3 regions of the Brevibacillus sp. Leaf182 genome follow, and region 1 is predicted to be linked to each of the others. Evidence: riboswitches for the same ligand, from Rfam matches in the RefSeq annotation. Region 1 holds a riboswitch; each other region holds the start of a gene.
The links. A riboswitch is a leader RNA that binds a small molecule or an ion and turns the genes downstream of it on or off. The one in region 1 is predicted to bind S-adenosylmethionine.
Positions count from the first base shown of each region.

Region 2: it holds a riboswitch for S-adenosylmethionine, as region 1 does, so the genes downstream of both, ASG16_RS02380 (methionine ABC transporter ATP-binding protein) here and ASG16_RS16680 (pyridoxal phosphate-dependent aminotransferase) in region 1, are expected to answer to the same signal.
Region 3: it holds a riboswitch for S-adenosylmethionine, as region 1 does, so the genes downstream of both, ASG16_RS22250 (homoserine dehydrogenase family protein) here and ASG16_RS16680 (pyridoxal phosphate-dependent aminotransferase) in region 1, are expected to answer to the same signal.

Region 1 is NZ_LMPN02000024.1:76,749-80,900, reverse strand. Features, by position in the region: gene ASG16_RS16695 (methylated-DNA--[protein]-cysteine S-methyltransferase) at 1-86, opposite strand, end outside; gene moaC (cyclic pyranopterin monophosphate synthase MoaC) at 259-741, shown strand; gene ASG16_RS16685 (MFS transporter) at 745-2,001, shown strand; SAM riboswitch class I at 2,062-2,176, shown strand; gene ASG16_RS16680 (pyridoxal phosphate-dependent aminotransferase) at 2,261-3,442, shown strand; gene ASG16_RS16675 (hypothetical protein) at 3,597-4,067, shown strand.
Region 2 is NZ_LMPN02000014.1:60,388-64,539, forward strand. Features, by position in the region: gene ASG16_RS02370 (MetQ/NlpA family ABC transporter substrate-binding protein) at 1-458, opposite strand, end outside; gene ASG16_RS02375 (methionine ABC transporter permease) at 518-1,183, opposite strand; gene ASG16_RS02380 (methionine ABC transporter ATP-binding protein) at 1,184-2,197, opposite strand; SAM riboswitch class I at 2,298-2,414, opposite strand; gene ASG16_RS31475 (Ger(x)C family spore germination C-terminal domain-containing protein) at 2,522-2,794, opposite strand; gene ASG16_RS02385 (Ger(x)C family spore germination protein) at 2,785-3,681, opposite strand; gene ASG16_RS02390 (GerAB/ArcD/ProY family transporter) at 3,681-4,152, opposite strand, start outside.
Region 3 is NZ_LMPN02000031.1:166,931-171,082, forward strand. Features, by position in the region: gene ASG16_RS22240 (DinB family protein) at 1-129, shown strand, start outside; gene ASG16_RS22245 (methylated-DNA--[protein]-cysteine S-methyltransferase) at 137-628, shown strand; cobalamin riboswitch at 662-866, shown strand; gene ASG16_RS31565 (hypothetical protein) at 1,026-1,160, shown strand; SAM riboswitch class I at 1,255-1,361, shown strand; SAM riboswitch class I at 1,428-1,539, shown strand; gene ASG16_RS22250 (homoserine dehydrogenase family protein) at 1,626-2,891, shown strand; gene ASG16_RS22255 (CapA family protein) at 2,951-4,120, opposite strand.

The DNA.
Region 1 (4,152 bases):
CCGGCAGCCGTGGCAGCTAAATAAATGGTCCAATCACCATGCACAAGCATTGACCAACGTATCGTTTGATCCTTCATCGTTTCCATTTCCATACGCCTCCTTTGAGCTGTGTACGCACAGTATACCTCCAGCATTTGCTCTTCGTACGTTTTAAGGAGTGGATGAGCAAGATAACGAAACAATGTCGTCTACATTCCCATTGCTTTTATCCAGCGGCGGGAGTAAGGTAGGAGGAGATAGAGGAGGAACGATACTCGTATGACTGATCAATTAACACATTTTAATGAACAAAATCGAGCGCGGATGGTAGACGTGTCTGAGAAGGACGTCACAAAACGGGTGGCTGTAGCCGAGAGCCAAATCAGCATGAAACCCGAAACCCTCGCCCGAATCCGCGAAGGTCGAATCGAAAAGGGCGATGTACTCGCCGTAGCGCAGGTAGCAGGTGTCATGGCTGCCAAAAAGACGTGGGAAATCATCCCGATGTGTCATCCGCTGCCATTGACTGGCATCGACATACAGTTTGCTTTTGTAGATGAAACGACGCTTGCGATTACAGGAACCGTGAAGACGACAGGGAAAACAGGCGTCGAGATGGAGGCGTTGACCGCTGTCAGCGTAGCGGCTTTGACGGTGTATGACATGTGCAAAGCCATGGATAAAGAAATGATAATCGGTCCGACCAGTTTGCAATCCAAAACAGGCGGAAAAAGCGGCGATTTCCATCGGGGAGAGAAGTAAGGCATGAGGCAAAAGTGGGAATCCTATCCAAGCAGCATTCGTTTATTGGCGATTGCTGCCGTCATTTTTTCTACTGGAATGGCGTGTATTTGGCCGCTAGTCACGATCTATATTCACAACCATCTCGGAAAGCCGCTGACTGTAGCCGGCTTCTTGTTGCTTTTAAATCAAGGCGCATTCCTGATCGGGAGTATTGTCGGCGGGATGATGTTTGACCGCTGGGGCAAAATGCGCACCATCATTGTCGGTTCCATCGGCGTTATTCTGATATCGATCGGCTTAGGTGTTACACAAGATTTTACGATTTATGTTGCGTTGCTTCTGCTGAATGGACTTTTTTACGGAACACTTTCCCCTGTGATGAATGCACTGGCCGTCGTGTTATGGCCGGACGGAGGACGGAAAGGAATTAATCTGATTTATGTCTCCCTCAATGTGGGGGTAGCTGCCGGTTCTGCGTTGGGCGGCTTCTTGGCAAGTGTGTCATTTGCCTGGACGTTTTTCGGTAATGCCATTTCACAAGTGATCGTTCTCGCCATGTTCATGCTCATTTTACCGCGTCAGTTAAAAATGGTGGAACAACAAAGCCGAAACTCGACGACTGGACAAAGCATGTCTGAGCAAGCAACTGGTGATGTGCTGCGACAACCACAGCAAGAGTCAAAGGTGGTATGGGGGGCTCTGCTGCTATTATGCGGGGGGCTATTAATTAGCTGGATTGTCTATGTACAGTGGACGACGGTGCTGTCGACTTACATGCAATCCCTGGGCATTACACTCCGTCAATACAGTCTGTTGTGGACGCTGAATGGTGGTTTGATCCTGTTCGGTCAGCCGTTGATTGCGTGGGTCATTCGACGCTTTGCCCGTACGCTAAAAGCTCAAATGCTCTTGGGTGCTTATATTTTTGCCTTGTCGATGCTGATTTTGTCTCAATCAACGGCTTATGCAGGCTTTGTGGCAGGCATGTTCATCATGACGCTGGGAGAAATGCTCGTGTGGCCAGCGGTGCCGGCTGTTGCTGCACAGTTTACGCCAGAGGGACGAGAAGGCTTCATTCAAGGGCTGATAGCAGGGACTGGATCAGCTGGACGGATGCTCGGACCATTGCTTGGCGCATTCATTTTCCAATCGATTCATGCGCAGGGACTATTGTTCGTGATGGCAGGCTTGTCGTTGGTGTCTGTCGCATTCTTTGCCTTCCACACCTCTTTTCAAAAAAGAAGGCATCAAGTACCCGTACAGAATCAAGTATCTTGACACGGTATACGTGCTCAAGTAGTATGATATAGACGAAAAAACAGTATATTCCGTGTGTTTGACTTATTCAGAGAGGTGGAGGGACTGGCCCTATGAAGCCCGGCAGCGGATCTGTTCCATGTGATGGACAGATGCTGTGCCAATTCCAGCAGGATTTTTTCCTGACAGATAAGGACGTGACCAAGCTGATCTCCCCCTTTTTCTGTATGGAAAAAGGGGGTTTTACTGTATTGGGCCCCAAGAAAGGAATGGAAGAAAGATGCGCATTCAACCCTCCGACATGATTGATCGACTCCCTACCCAGTTTTTTGCGACCCTGGTTGCAAAAGTAAACAAGGTCATTGCGCAAGGCCATGACGTCATTAACCTGGGGCAGGGCAATCCCGATTTGCCGACTCCGCCGCACATTATTGAAGAATTACAGGCACAAGCGGCACAACCACTCCATCACAAATATCCGCCTTTTCAGGGACGTGTGGAACTGAAGCAGGCAGTGGCTCATTGGTATAAGCAAGAATTTGATGTGGACCTCGATCCGGAGGAAGAAGTAGCGATATTGTTCGGCAGCAAAACCGGACTCGTAGAGATTTGCCAAGTACTCATGAACGCAGGCGATGTTGCACTGGTTCCGGACCCAGGCTATCCGGATTATTGGTCGGGGGTTGCTGTCGTAAACGGACGGATGGCCATGATGCCGCTGAAGGCGGAAAATGACTTTTTGCCAGACTACAGCCAGCTCTCCCAAGCTGATTTGGATCGAGCGAAACTGATGTTTCTCAACTATCCGAACAATCCAACAGCAGTCAACGCACCACTTGAGTTTTATGAGGAGACCATTCGTTTTGCGCGAAAACATGAAATCGTCGTCTGCCACGACTTTGCCTACGGGGCGATCAGCTATGACGGGAAAAAGCCAGTCAGCTTCATGCAGGTTCCTGGAGCAAAAGAAGTGGGCGTAGAATTCTATACCTTGTCTAAAACGTACAACATGGCAGGCTGGCGTGTTGGTGCCATGGTAGGGAATCGCGAGCTGGTACGTCTGATCAATCTCATTCAGGACCATTACTTCGTCAGTCTGTTCGGAGCGGTACAGATGGCGGCAGCCAAAGCGATGACGGAGTCGCAGCAGTGCGTTCGCGACCTCGTCGCTGTCTACGAAAGCCGCCGCAATGCCTTGTACTCCAATCTGCATCGGATTGGCTGGCAGGCTCCACCATCACAAGGTTCGTTTTTTGCTTGGCTTCCTGTTCCAAGCGGCTTCACATCCGTGGAGTTCTCTGACCTGCTTTTGGAAAAAGCGCATGTTGTCGTAGCGCCGGGAAATGGCTTTGGTCCGACAGGTGAGGGCTATGTGAGAGCGGCTTTGTTATCCAGTGAAGATCGTCTCGCAGAAGCGGTCCAACGGATTGAGCAGTTAGGGTTATTTACGAAAACCAAATAAAAGCGAGGCAAATTGGCCACACTACCATATAAATGGAGTGTGGCTTTTTTCTTCTAGAATAAAAATCATTCTCATTATTGACAGATAATGATTTTCATTATACGATGTCATTGTTGTTAATGATAATTAGTCTCAGCGAGAGCGGGAGGGTACCATGCGCTATCAGATTAACGGTTACACGGATATGTATACGGTGATCTCCAACGAGCGGAAAATCGGCGGAGCCATTGAAGCAAGCCAGATTCGCTTGCGGACGGGAGAAGTTTACGCCAATGCTGTTCTCACTCGGTTGGAAATGTCAGGTGCGCATTTTTGCTCGATCGGATTTGTAACAGAAGAAGGCAAAAGACTGATTGTCCATGTGAATGATATCAGCATGATCGCTGATGCTCGTCACGTTAACGTTTGTGAGCTGACGAACGAATGCATGAGAGTGGAGAAGTCCGCAGAGAGACTGAAGCGATTGAAGCGTCTCTGTGAACTGAATGAAGGAAGCTGTACGCCGACCTTCCAGGAAGAGGCATTGCTGTTGGCAAGCGATATTGGTATGGAAGAAGCGTCCGCGCATGTAGACCTCTCTTTCCTCCCACACACAGAGAAACCACGTGTGTTCCGAATCGCCTAGGATGATATAGCCCATACATATGGACCCCTTTTCGTTTGATACGAAGAGGGGTTTTTTGCATGAAGTGTGTCAAGACTAACGATTG
Region 2 (4,152 bases), on a different contig from region 1:
CCGCTGTTTGTTGGATCGTTTGGCAGCGCGATTGTTGCGCCATCAGCTAATTCATCCACAGATTTTACTTTTTTGCTGTAAGCGCCGAATGGCTCAATGTGTACAGCCACTACTGGCTCCAGATTCATGTTTTGTCCTTTATTGAAGTCTTCCAGGTAAGGCTTGTGCTGGAAGAAGTTAGCGTCGAGTTGTTTCTCGTTCACTTGAACGTTAGGTTGTACGTAATCGGTGAACTCTTTAATTTCCAGGTTCACGCCTTGTTCTTTCAGTTTTGGTTGAACGAATTTCAAGATTGCTGCATGTGGAACGGGAGAAGCGCCTACCTTCAATGTTACTTCCTGTTGTCCGCCTTGTGCGCCGCCTTCAGCCGGAGCAGGTGCTGTTTCCGTTTTGCCTCCGCAAGCTGCCAAAGAAAATGCCAATACAGTAGAAAGTACAGATACGACTAGCTTTTTCATGAATGATTTCCCCCTTGCATGTATTTAGTCTTATTTTTTGAAAATCTATATGGAAAGATCTATTTGCGGCTGAATTTCAGAACCAGACGGTCCCCCAGCGTTTGTAAGATCTGTACCATCACCAGCAAAATAACAACAGTCACAATCATGACATCGGTTTGGAAACGCTGATAACCGTATCGGATCGCCAAGTCACCCAAACCACCACCGCCAATTACCCCAGACATTGCGGTATAGGAGACCAGCGTAACCGTCGTGATCGTAATACCTGCGATCAGTCCAGATCTAGACTCTGGCAAAAGGACATTCCAGACGATCTGCCAATTGGACGCCCCCATAGATTGTGCGGCCTCAATCACGCCTTTATCAATCTCACGCAGAGAGGTTTCCACCAAGCGTGCGAAAAACGGAGCGGCACCAAATACGAGCGGCGGAATGGCACCCAGTACGCCGAGTGAGGTTCCTACGATCATTTTCGTCACAGGAATCAGCAAAATCATCAAAATGATAAACGGTACCGAGCGCAATACGTTGACAACGAATGATGCGATCGTATAAAAAGTGCGGTTTTGCAGAAGCTGTCCGCGTGAAGTCAAAAACAGAACGATTCCCAATGGCAAACCAATCAGGACGGTAAACAGGGTGGAAAAGCCGAGCATCGTGAGCGTGTCCATCGTACCTACGCCGATTTCAGCCCAATCCACATTCTCGAATGTCCAGTCCATTTATATCACCTCTACTTCCAAGCCACGTTGGCGCAGCGTCTCAATGGTCTTTTGATTCTGTGCAACATCGCCTTCCAGCTCGATCACCAACTGACCATACGGCGTATCTTTCATGCGGGAGATTGTTCCCTGCAAAATGCTGAACACCGTACCGGTCTCTTGCATCGTTTGGAACAGGATCGGCTGGTACGTTTTTTCTCCGAGGAAGGTGACACGAGCAATGGTCCGGTTCCCCGAAGCCTTTTCGTGCTCGACTGCTTCTCTCAGCTCTGTAGAATCTGCTACTTGTTCCACGAATTCCTGTGTCGTTGGATGCTTCGGACGAAGGAATACATCCAGTACGTTACCCGACTCGACGATCTTTCCGCCGTCAATTACGCCGACACGATCACAAATGGAGCGAATGACGTGCATCTCGTGGGTAATCAACACAATGGTCAAGCCCAGCTTGCGGTTGATGTCCAAGAGCAGTGCCAGAATGGAGTTCGTCGTCTGCGGATCGAGAGCCGATGTAGCTTCGTCACAGAGCAGCACTTTTGGATCATTCGCGAGCGCCCGGGCGATCCCGACACGCTGCTTCTGTCCGCCAGACAGTTGGGACGGATATTTGTCCTTATGTGCCTCCAAGCCAACCAGCTTCAGCAGCTCGTTTACTTTCTTCTCAATCTCTGCCTTCGGACGCTTGGCCAGCTTGAGCGGAAAAGCGACATTTTCACCGACTGTCGAAGAAGACAGCAAGTTGAAGTGCTGAAAAATCATGCCGATTGAGCGGCGCTTTTCTTGCAGCTTCCCTTCATCCAGCCTAGTCAAATCGACGCCGTCCACAATAACTTCCCCAGAAGTTGGGCGCTCCAGCAAATTGATGCACCGGATCAACGTACTTTTCCCTGCACCAGAGTGTCCGATAATCCCGTATATTTCTCCTTGCTCTATGGAAAGGTCGATCCCCGTTAATGCTGGGATGGTTTTACCTTGTACTTGATAGCTTTTATGCAAATGACGCAGTTGGATCAACGCATCCACCTCCCGACCACAATCTTGATAAAATATGAAAACCCCTTTTTCAATAAACGAAAAAGGGGCTGCAACGCAATGTATACGTTCGCATCCACCCTTCTCATCTACACAAGATCCAAACAATCCTGTAGGAATTGGCACCGCGACGTTCATTCGAAAATGAACCGGCTGCCGGGCTTCATAGGGCCTGTCCCTCCGCCTCTCTTGATAAGAAAGATATCTACGTATATTATGTTCGTTTTTTCTATTTCATGATGATACAAAACGGATTATATCCTTTTTGAAAATATCACGTCAATAGTAATAGCAGGAAAAAGTTTTTTAATCCATGACGCCGTTGCGGATGATTGTTGACTTTACGTGAAAGCGAAACTTTGCTTCCTTGAACATTTTTCTCCACTCGGCCTGCGTCATGTTTGCCATCCCTCTTCTATTTGCACGATACACCATCCCGAATCCAGCGGGATCGACATCGAGGCCCTGCAATTTACTGACTACTTTCTGCAATTCTTTTTCGATCTCTTTATCCAGTGCATTCTCCATGATTTTCATCAGCTTTGCATTCTCTAGCTTCAGCGGAAGGGTTAATTCCAAAATTCTCGCATGTAATCGTATATCAATATCAAAGACCGGGGGGACACTTGGGTCAGATCAATTTTAGATTTGCTGGAAATGGTGTCAAAGACAAGCTGCACACGGTCTTTTTTACTTCCGCGGCTCTTTGGCTCCTCCCCAAAAATACGAGCAGGAACAGAAGTATCGTAGCTGCCAATGCTGAACTTTCCATGCATGAGCTTGATTAAAAAGGCTTCCTTTGGTGTGATCCACCCTACATAACGCTCCCCTTGAAATAATGCGATACCCTTGATTTGCAGCTCATTTCCCTTTCTTGCAATGTACGGCATGATCGGGTCGATTCCTTTGTCATAATAGGCCCGAAAAAACTCATGCATGGTGGAAGACGGAATTTTTTCCCCTTCAATATTTTGCTCAATCATACGGTATAAATAGATTCCGATATTCCCTTCTTCAGAATAGGGATACGTTAACATATCATATGTTTCGCCTTCAAATAGGCAAAGATAAACCCTGCTGGAAATAGAGGAATCCCGATACAGCGTGTCAACGATACTGCCAAGCCCGCGTTTTGCCAAGTTTTCACTGTAGAGGGCGACACGAATCTGCCCACCCAACACTCTTTTATCTGATTGTAAATTAACCCGATCCCGGATTGATTTGCTGGTCTCCCCCATTGCTGAGAAAATCTGTATCTTTTTTTTTGCCTCTGGATTAATGGAGGGCATGATTGCAGTCCCACGAATGTTTCCATCCTTTAACAAGTCATAGCCGACAGCTGTGGCAAGTCCAGTTTCATCAAAAATCTGCCGATCTCCACAGCCTGTGACTATTATGACACCAGAACACCACAACGCCAAAAACCGTTTGATGAAGGACAACCTCTTTTTCCGCTCATCAAGCATCAGGCACTCTCTCCTTTGCTCTTCGATTTTGCCCGTTGCGTTCGCTGCTTCAGCAAGACCATGACGTACAAAAAATAGGGGTACAGGTACACAACCCATATGCTAATTTTCCCATGCACAGTAAAAAGCCAATTCATCTGCTGTCTGGAAAGCATCGTCAAGGAAGCAAGATAAATCACCGATAAAATCCAATACAATGAACTTCGCAAGTTGAAGCTGAACAAACGCTTGAGCCCTCGCGCCGAGCACCACAAATACAGCATGATATTCGGCAAGATGACGATAAGCCACAGCGAGATAACGACCAGCTCAAATCTTTCCAGAATGGGGAGATACACCATCTTTTGCAGATTGAGTGTCGCCCAGATCGTCCTCATGAGCTGACCTTGGCTAAAAAAGACCAAGGACACGATCATGACCAATAAATAGATAAGATAAGTCACCAGCACCGCCAACTGTGCACTTTTATTT
Region 3 (4,152 bases), on a different contig from region 1:
TCTCCAGAAGCGTGGTTGCGTACAGGCCTTGCCAACGGAAACAAGCTATCTGCAAGGACGTTGGCCTATGTGATTGCTGGACATGAAGCTCACCACAGAACCATTTTGAAAGATCGGTATCTAGGGTAGGTCTTGTATGGAGAGATTACAGACAATTGATTATGTTTCGCCACTCGGCATCTTGGAAATCAGTGGGACAGAAGACGGGGTATGTTCGATCATGTTCACAGATCGGGACGAACCCATTTTGCGTGAACAAGAAGACAAATGTCTAGAGCCTCTCCTCGTTTGTCGGCAACAGTTGGACGAATATTTTTCCGGCGAGAGACAGTCCTTTTCTGTTCCCCTGTGTATGAAAGGGACAGACTTTCAGAAAACAGTCTGGCACACATTGACCACCCTTCCCTATGCGCACAAGATTACGTACACGGAGCTAGCCGCGTTGATTGGGAAGGAAAATGCGGTGAGGGCTGTCGGGAATGCCAACGGAAAAAATCGGCTGAACATCATCGTACCCTGTCACAGAATTATAGGAGCAAACGGGAGTTTAACAGGCTATTCGGGTGGCTTGTGGCGAAAGGAATGGCTACTGGCCCACGAGCAATGTTCGCAAAACAAGGAAAAATAAGGTAGAATCTGAGAATAGTAGTGAGAAAAGACAATTTCATAGATGGAAACAGGTTCCTTAGGGCGTACCAATTCGCCAAAAGGATAATAGGGAAGCTCGGTGCAATTCCGACACGGTCCCGCCACTGTAAGAGGAGAGTCAGCGTCCAACGAGCCACTGGTCTATCAAAATAGACGGGGAAGGCGACGCTAGACGATGAACCCATAGTCAGGAGACCTGCCTGTTTCGACGACACTGATAGACCTACGGGAGATAGGGAGGTGTTAGAGATGGCTTGCAAAAAACAGCGAGTGGACAAGTGCGTCCCTCCTTTTCTGGCATTTTCTAACGATCGTCACGGTCGAACGGAAAATGCTCTTTTTATTTTGGGCAGGATAAAAGAAAAGGAGGGCGTGCGATGATGCAACTTATGATTTGCCAATGGTGCGGATATGTCGAGGAACAAGAGCTGCCTGAGGAATGCCAGGAGGGCGTGTTTCATTGCACTTGCTGCAGTATGGAAGAGGTAGAAAGTCTGTTCACCCACAATTGAAAGTCTGGCCAAATCAGCTTGCAATCAGAAAAGAAAGAATTTTGTTGACGCTTGCCTTGGAATTTCTTAGAATAAAGCTCAACAGCATAAATGGTTCTTATCCAGAGAGGTGGAGGGTCTGGCCCGATGAAGCCCAGCAACCGTTGCATATTGCGACAAGGTGCCAATTCCTGCGAGACGTTTCGTCTCGATAGATAAGAAGCGGGTTACTCCATTAGTAGATGAACCTTCTTCTTAGCGAAGAAGGTTTTTTTCAATTTCATATTTTCTTTATCCAGAGAGGTGGAGGGACTGGCCCGATGAAGCCCGGCAACCGTCACGCATATTTTGTGACAAGGTGCCAATTCCTGCAGGACATATACGTCCTGGTAGATAAGGAGGAGGAGCAGTAGCTGCTAACAAGCCTTCTTCTTATCGAAGATGGCTTTTCTTTTTATCTAAAATTCGGGGTATGGGGTGGTCAGGATGAGTGCAGAAGTGGTACGCGTGGGATTATTGGGATTGGGGACAGTGGGTGGAGGCGTAATCAAAACAATCCGTTCGCAACAGGAGAAGCTGGCTTCTCGTCTGGGTAAACGAATTGAGATCGTCAAGGCATTGGTGCGTGACTCGGAAAAAGAGCGGGCGGTTCCTATCGACCCGACTTTACTGACAACAGACTTTGAGGATGTATTGAACAGCGATGTGGATATCGTGGTGGAGGTCATGGGCGGTGTAGAACCTACCTATGACTACGTCCGTGCTTTCATCGAAAAGGGATGCCATGTAGTAACTGCCAACAAAGAACTTCTGGCGAAAAAAGGAACAGAGCTAGTCGATTTGGCCAATCAGCATCAAGTGCATCTTGCCTATGAAGCGAGTGTGGCAGGGGGCATCCCGATCTTGAGCGTGCTCCGGCAGTTCCTGCGCACGAACGATATTCAAGGTGTTCGCGGTATTCTCAACGGAACAACGAACTTCATTTTGACGAAAATGGAGGCAGAGCAGCTCTCTTACCAGGAGGTGCTCAAGCAAGCGCAGGAGCTGGGCTATGCGGAAGCAGACCCTCGTTCGGATGTAGAAGGCTTTGATGCCATGTACAAGTTGTATATCTTGGCACAGCTTGTTTACGGAGAATCACTGCCTTTAGCAGATGTTGTTCGCAAAGGAATTGCAGATTTGTCAGCAGGTCACATTCGGATTGCGAGCGAGCTGGGATACCGGATCAAGCTGATCGCGCAGGCCTATCAAGCTGAGAAAGGAATTCGCCTATCTGTTGAACCAACCATGCTTCCGCTGAGCCATCCGTTGGCGCAAATCCACGACGCGTTTAATGCTGTACAGCTATCCGGCAACATCGTGGGAGACTTGTTGTTTACAGGAAGAGGGGCAGGAGAGCTCCCTACAGCGAGTGCTGTCGTCGAGGATTTGGCCTATTTATTGACACAGCCATTCACACCGCATCCTACCTGGAAAGAAAAAACGGCTGCCAAAGCTGGTGTCACGGTGGACTCGGAAGAACACGTCCTGTGTTATATGGAGGGCTCATGTCATACTGCTACGCCAGACCGTGTCTTGCATTTCCTTCAGCAGGCAGGAGTCAACGTGCATAAACTAAAGGTCCAATTCGACTTGGGAGGCGTCTTGCGCGCAGGTTTGATCGTGACAGGAATCAGTGAAGAGCACGAGTCCCTATTGAAAAATGATTTTGGCTTAGAAGTGCGCTGCTTCCCGATTATCGAATCTGCGTAAGAAAAAGGAATCACAAGAAGAGCCGTATTTCTGGTTAGCTAGAAACACGGCTTCTTTTGTCAGGGGGCAGTCTCCACCGCTTTTGCACGCGGCTGTACACGCCCGTCGCTTTGGATGTCAACACTCACAGAAATGGATTCAATCCGTTTTAGCAGGGCAGCGCCGTTGCTTTCATTCATGGGTACAGCTTGTCCCAATTCTGCGTGAAACGGAAGCATCGTCAGCTCACAATCACCACTTTTCGTACAGCTTGCTTGCAGAACCATCGTTTCCCAAGTCTTGGGTTCGTTTGATCGTGTGAAAATGAAATTGCCGAGACTGTACGCAATCCATTTGTCGTTGTATCGTTCAAAGCCTTGAAGGACATGAGGATGACCGCCAACAATCAAATCTGCACCAGCATCGATGTAGGCACGAGACAACTCTTTTTGATGATCGACAGGATAATCGGAGCGTTCCTTGCCCCAGTGTGCAATCACCACGACGAGATCTGCTTGGTTGTTCGCATCTTGGATCGCTTTCACTGCTAGCGTAGGATCATAGGAAGCGGCCATACCTGCCTGGGAATTCCCTGCATACCAGCTCGTTTCGGGAATGACCCTGCTGAAGCCGAGAATCGCGATCTTGATGCCGTTCTTTTCTATCAATACAGGAGAATAGGCACGGCTGGCATCCTTTCCGGCGCCGACGTATGCAATCCGGTTTTTGTCCAAAGCGTCAAAGGTATCCAGCAATCCCGGAACTCCTTGGTCCATGGAGTGATTATTGGCGAGATTCACCACATCAATCCCAGCGTTTTTCATGGCAGGAACAGCAAGTGGCGACGACTTGTAGACATACGCCTTGTTCTGTGCAGCAACACCTGTTTCGGTGATCGGTGTCTCCAAATTGGCAATCGTGATATCATCTTGTAAAAAGAGCGAGCTTACATGCTTGTATGGGTAGTCATAGCTGTTTGCGAGTAACGTTTTCTCTACATTTCCTGACATCATGATGTCACCGACAAAGGTGAGCTGCACTGAAGTCTTTTGGTTCACGGTATTGTCAGGAGCAGGCTGCGTGTTCGGGTTGGTATGTTCTCTATCCATGGCAGTTTGGAATAGGTAGTAGGTTCCGACGACGAAGATGGCCAACACGCTAAAAAGGAGCGTGCTCTTCCCAGCACGTACCCATTTTCTACGTGAGTGCTTGCGCCGAGCCTTTACCCGGCTTGATCTGGTCTCGTTCATTTTTCCCCCTTGTCTTTCTATCCTTACATAAA